One region of the Alicyclobacillus sp. SO9 genome, then DNA from elsewhere that is predicted to be linked to it. Evidence: riboswitches for the same ligand, from Rfam matches in the RefSeq annotation. Region 1 holds a riboswitch; the other holds the start of a gene.
What was found. A riboswitch is a leader RNA that binds a small molecule or an ion and turns the genes downstream of it on or off. The one in region 1 is predicted to bind cyclic di-GMP.
Positions count from the first base shown of each region.

Region 2: linked by a shared signal. The riboswitch ahead of GI364_RS04225 (bifunctional diguanylate cyclase/phosphodiesterase) and the one ahead of GI364_RS04845 (putative bifunctional diguanylate cyclase/phosphodiesterase) in region 1 are both predicted to bind cyclic di-GMP.

Region 1 is NZ_CP066339.1:1,083,160-1,086,516, forward strand. Features, by position in the region: gene GI364_RS04840 (Lon protease family protein) at 1-943, shown strand, start outside; cyclic di-GMP riboswitch class I at 1,072-1,160, shown strand; gene GI364_RS04845 (putative bifunctional diguanylate cyclase/phosphodiesterase) at 1,263-3,341, shown strand.
Region 2 is NZ_CP066339.1:942,155-945,511, reverse strand. Features, by position in the region: gene GI364_RS04225 (bifunctional diguanylate cyclase/phosphodiesterase) at 1-1,824, opposite strand, end outside; cyclic di-GMP riboswitch class I at 1,792-1,886, opposite strand; cyclic di-GMP riboswitch class I at 2,140-2,224, shown strand; gene GI364_RS04220 (GGDEF domain-containing protein) at 2,296-3,240, shown strand.

The DNA.
Region 1 (3,357 bases):
CTTACCCTTCTCGGCTGAGGCGGTAGCGAAAATTGTTGACTTTAGTTCACGACAAGCGGGAAATCAACATAAGTTGTCAACCCGATTTAATCCTGTCATAGAAGTACTCACGGAGGCTAACTATCACGCTGTAGAGGCGCAGAAACAAATAGTAGGGGCCAGTCATATTGAAACTGCTATTTCGGAAAAAAGAAAGAGGTCAGATCTGATTCGAGAAAAAGTATTGGAGTTGTTGTTGAACGGCACTATTAAAGTGGCCACATCAGGAGAAAGGGTTGGACAGATTAATGGACTGGCTATTCTCGACGCTGGTGACTTCTTGTTTGGACAGCCCCATCGAATCACGGCCCGCACGTCAATTGGTAAGCGTGGAGTAGTGAATGTAGAGCGGGAAACGGCCATGAGCGGGCACATTCACGATAAGGGTTTGCTTATCTTAAGCGGGTATCTATCCGGAGAATTTGCCCAGGAGTATCCCCTGTCCATATCGGCGACACTTGTCTTTGAACAGACATATTCCATGATTGACGGAGACAGCGCGTCTAGCACCGAACTCTATGCACTGTTGTCCTCATTAGCCAATGTGCCGATTAATCAAGGGATTGCTGTTACCGGGTCCGTGGACCAATTCGGGGACATTCAGCCCATTGGGGGGGTGAACGATAAGATTGAGGGATTCTTTTACGTTTGCGAGGCACAAGGATTGACTGGCAATCAAGGTGTGATGATACCCCAACAAAACGTAGCAAACTTGTTTCTCTCTCCTGAAGTGGCTGCTGCGCTTCGAAACGGCTCCTTTCATATTTGGCCTGTGAAAAACGTGAGAGAAGGCATCGAACTCCTGACAGGATATACTGCCGGTACGTCACCCTGCCCTGAAAGCACGATTTTTGGAGCCATTCAAAAGAAATTGACAGAATATGCGAAAAGCTACAAGGAATGAGTGCGGGAATATGGACAATCTACTATTGTTTGCGCATATACAAAAAGTATCTTAAAGAAGCCGATGTGATACTTTAATATCGCGTCGGCTTCTTTTAGGTTATACTATGATTTATAGATGATACGAAAAATTGGAAAAGGCAAACCAATTAGAAATGTTGGGGCGCAAAGCCAAAGTCTAAGGATCCGCCTTGGTCTATGACTGCTTGGTTGCCGATTTGAATAAATTGCTTTATTAAATCGACGGCGCAACCGACTGCACCGTCCATTTGCATTTTGTTAGGACTTTTTTTCAGATGAAGGGTATAAGGGTGAAGCGGATGAGAGAAGGCAGCGAGCACCGTGAGGCAAGACTATACCAGTCTGAAGACTGGTATCGGAACTTGGTGGAACTTTCTCCCCAGGCCATTGTTGTACATGTTAATGGAGAGATTATCTATGCGAATCCCGCTGCCGTAACACTGCTGGGTGTACCTGAAGCTCGTGATTTGCTGGGATACTCTATTTTCGATCTCGTTGATCCAAACGAACGGGAGCAACTGATTTACCGATCGGATCATGCCATGGCGAAAGAAGGAAATACAATTGAGTTGATGGAACACGTCATTTCCTTTCAAGGCCGCATTTTGACGGTTGAGGGAATGGGTGTGGGTATCCGGTATGACGGACATCCGGCTGTACAGCTCTTTATTCGAGATATTACGGAAAGGAAAAGGGCAGAACAAGCCACTCGATATGCGGAAGACTTGCTGAGAGGTCAAAATGCAGTTCTCAACCTGATTGCTCAGGGTACTGAAGTGAGAGAAACGTTGACTGAGATTGTTTCCCAGATTGAATCAAAAAGCCCGCACCGCCGATGCAGAATTTTTGTGGAATCGGGGAATCATCACTTTTACGTTGGATCGCGCAATCGTATAAACAATAATTTGTGGTCCAAAAGTCTCCTTTCCTCTTCCGGCGCAACCATAGGCAACATTGATATTCACAATGTTTTTGCCAGTCCACCAACGCAAACTGAAATTGACCTCTACGACACGTACAGTCAATTGGCTGAACTTGCAATACGGCAGTGGTTGGCAGCGGAAGAAATTAGCCGATTGGCTTACCGTGATCCCCTTACAAATCTCCCAAACCGTCGCGTAGTTGAAGACACCTTTACGAGCCTCGTGTCGTCAACTCCTGACAAACTGTGTGCCGTGATGATGCTCGATATTGATCGTTTTAAATGGATTAACGATACGTTTGGTCATGACGTAGGCGACCAAATCATTAAAGTGATTGCGAATCGCCTGATAGAGTGTGTAGGAGCGGACGACGTGGTGAGTCGGACAGGAGGAGACGAGTTTACTATTGTGGTGTGCGACGACTGCAGCAGAGAAGAACTGTGGCTACTCGGTGAAGAAATTCTTCAGTCTGTGCAAGAAACTGTCGCCGTGGGAGAGCACGAGTTCAGCCTTACCATTAGCGTTGGCATCGCTTTGTATCCGAAACATGGACTGACTCTTAAAGACCTTTTAAAGAATGCGGATTCAGCGATGTATGATGCGAAAGCAAAGGGTCGTAACGCCATCAGCATTTATGCATTGAGAATGAATGACAAGTTTGAAGACCGGCTGATACTCGAACATGACATTCGACACGCTTTTGAGCACGAGGAGTTTGTGATTGAATATCAACCCAAAGTCGACCTTGGCAGCTACCGAATTACAGGGGCAGAAGCACTCTTGCGCTGGTTTCATCCAACTCGAGGGATGGTTTCGCCAGACGATTTCGTAAAGGTTGCCGAAGATATGGGGCTCATTGATGTTATTGGTCAATGGGTTCTGGAAACGGTGCTAAAACAGTTGCAAGATTGGGACATTCAAGGTGCCAGGGATGTTCCCATTGCGGTAAATGTCTCGGCTCATCAGTTTGTACAGCCTGCTTTCGCAGACTTTGTCGGAGAAGCACTCCAACGATATAGGGTCCAACCGCAGTTGCTGGAGTTAGAGATAACAGAGACGGCGTTTATGACGAATATCGAAGTTGCTGCCAAAAACATTCGGTATTTGGCGCGAATGGGAGTGAAAATCATATTCGACGATTTTGGAACTGGATACTCATCGCTTTCACTGTTGAACAGCTTTGAAATCGACAGTCTTAAAATTGACCGTTCATTTGTTGAAGGATTGTCATGGCGTGACGCAACATGCGAAAGTATTTTGATTTCAATCATTTCTTTAGGACAAAGTCTGGGGATGAATCTCATTGCAGAAGGCGTTGAAGATGAGGAACAATTACGTTTTCTTAAGGAGCGGGACTGCAATGAAGCGCAAGGTTATTTGTTCAGCAAATCCCTGTCAGCTTCCGCACTGGAGCGGTTACTCACTGACAACGAGCCGTTGAGAATAGACGTGTAACTGACAATCAGGAAAA
Region 2 (3,357 bases), 140 kb from region 1:
TGTCTCAATTGCAGTGTCCATAGAAGTATCAAAGACTGTACATTGCCGCTTCCCTTTTCCTTTTGCCACAAGCATCGCGGTCTCTGCATTTCTTAACAACTCAACTAACGTGCTACCGTGCGTAGGATAGATCACTGCTCCCATACTGATAGTCGTTTTCGTTTCCCGACCATCAATAGAAATAGGACGAGAAAAGGTGTCTTGGAGTTTCTTACTGACGATCTTTAGTTCTCCCGTTCCCTGTATCGTGGGCACAAGTACCGCAAAAGCGTCGCCACCGATTCGAGCAATCATGCCAAGCCCCTTCAATGTTTCTTCCACCCGTTCAAGAGCAATTTTAAGATATTCATCCGCATAGGTATGACCCAATTGTCGATTTACTTTCTGAAAATCATCCATATCCAGGACAATGAGTCCAATTTCACTCCCGTTCTTCTGTGCACTGTCCCAAACGGTATTGAAAGTTTTTGCAAAGAGCATTCGATTAGCGACCCCTGTTAAGGGATCGTGATACAGAAAGCGAGTGATTTCTCGCCGGTCGTTTTCCTTTACGATTGCTACGTTGGCTAGATAAGCAAACGTCCCCATTATACGTAGATCATGCTGACTTGGGGGTTCAGGAGAGCGAGAGTAAATGTCTATCGTTCCGATGACGGTTTCATTTTGGTCAACAATCGGCTTGCACCAGCACATTCGAATATTCGAAGCACGGGCACTCTCCTGAAACTCTACCCACCTACTGTCGGTCAAGACATCTGCAACAATGACCGTTTCATTGTTATAGGCGGCAGCCGTCATTGGATTACACCAAGACCCTAACTCGATACCGTTCAGATTATTAACGAATTCCTTGGGCAAACGTGAACCAGCCCAGCACTGCAAAGTTTGCTGTTCCTTGTCCACCAGTGAAATAGAACAGAGTTTCCCTGGGAGTATATTCTCTACTACTGCTGTGATTTCTTCAAGGATATGGGTTAGGGGTTTCTGGAGTGCAATCATTTCGGAAATTCGAGATTGCCCGCGTATCTGTGTCAAACCTTGCTTTCGCTCGGAAATATCTTTTACAATGCCGTATGCTCCTACAACCGTTCCGTCCTCAATGACCGGCAAACCAATTAAACTCACTGGAATGTGATGTCCATCTTTATGGAGGACCTCTATTTCGGTGTCAACTGTGTCACCCTTCATCACGCGCGAAAAATGAATATCCATATCAGAGTGATATTCCGGAACTACAAAGCGGTAGAATGATTGACCCGTGATCTCGTAATATGTCTGCCCTATGAGAACTTCACAGGCCACATTACATGACAAAAGTCGACTGTCAGGAGCCACGGATACTACAGCATCCGGATGATTATCAAAGAGAGCACGATGCCATCTCTCAGTCACCGACAACTCTTTTTCGGCTTCCGTTCTCCTTGTAACATCTCTCGCCATGGCGACAATTTGAGACACCTGTTCATTCACATCGACTAGGGGAATCCAAATCACCTCAACCGATAACGGGGTACCGCTTGCACGAAGATATTGACACTCTACTTTGGTGGACTGCTTATGTTCAATCATCTCCACGAACTGGCTTTGCACTCTATCCTGATCCCAAGGATGAATTTGAGTCCATAACGAGTGTCCAATGTACTTCTTGGGATCAATGCCTAATAAACGTTTATGAGACGGAGAAGCGTACAACACAAGGCCGTTCTTGTCAACGATAGCGAACAAGTCTGACATATTCTCTGTCATCCAACGATATTTTTCCCCATTCTCGGACTGAGTCAGAGTTTGAAAATGAGCAACTGGCTGACATATCAGGTACGACATTACCTGAGTTAGTCCCTATAGTTTTGCGTCAGTACCTTCCGATACTTTTGCCGTTTATCAATTTGGCGCAACTTGTTACAATTTGACGATAATTGTAACAGAATATCAGCGGACTTCAATCAAAGCTTCCTCAATGTAGTAATTAGGATCAAGTAGCCACACCGGATTATATTGAACTTTCAATGTCATATTAAGAAAATCCCAATAATCAGATTCGCTACACAGGACTGCCGGTTTTGTCACTTGGACTCCATTGACATTGCATCTATAACTGATTGAGTGTATTTGAAAATTGTGGTAGATTGAATAAAGATCAAAAAGAAAAGGTAAACCAGCCGAAAGGTTGGGACACAAAATCACGGGGCTACCGCTATTTAGCCATGCTGGCCGGATTGCCGTTATAGAGATACAGAAGATATAGTGGCACATCCGGATGATGACGGATGTGTTTTTTGATAGGGGGACATAAGGGTGCAACAACTCAAAGATTTAATTGAACAATCACGGCACTGGGCCTCAGTGGAGCGTGGTACAATCCTCTTTTCACAGGTCGCACTGCTTCTACACGACGACTTTGGGCTGGATGCGGGAATGATGATCTATCGCAAGAAATTCATTCCCGAGGAAGAGGACCCTCATGTCAAAGTTTATTCTCCCTGGGGAATAGATTACACTGCAGAGGAATTGACACAATTCATATCCAACGGCAAATGGTTTTCAGGGAGTTCCTATAACATTTCTCAAAGGTGGTTCCACGTGTCAGAAGGTCCTCCCGTCTGGAGAAAGGTATGGGAAGAGGCTGGCGTTGAATATGTTAGCGCGTGGCCACTAACTGTAAAAGAGGAACCGGTAGGAGCCATCGTTCTTGGAATGTGCAGAATGCCCAGTTCTGAAGAAACTGACCTTGTATCTGCTTGTTCTACATATGTATCTCTTGTTCTTGAGATGTTGACCCTAAGACGAATCGCTGAGCACGCCAGTCGTCACGACAGTCTGACTGAGATTCTCAATCGTAGAGGTTTTACTGAAAAATTCAAACAGTTGGTGAATAGAAATGTTGCTAATCTTGTCGTTGGAGTCCTCGACGTAGATTATTTCAAGAAGATCAATGATACTCACGGGCATATTGCTGGGGACTCCGTGCTACAAGATGTGGCGCAATTACTGAAAACATCCGTTGGCAGCCAAGGTATCTGTGCTCGATTCGGAGGAGATGAATTTGTCTTCGCCTTGGAAACGGAGCCTTTAGACACTAGAGAAGTGACCAATAAAGTTATTGAGTGGTTTAAGGACAAAGCGTACACCGTCAGCGTTGGATGCGCAAAGTTAGGAATAGACGGGCGTGATTGGGATTCCTGTTTTCGATGCGCCGACAAGCGCCTTTATGAAAGTAAAATACCCAGTATTACGGATTAAAGACCAATGCTTTAACCGAGGACACGAGGAACATTAACGAAAATGGATTTCATCACCAACCTACGTTTCTGACTTCGTATGTTTCTTCTGTGAGTAAGCCGAGATAATCTTCGGATA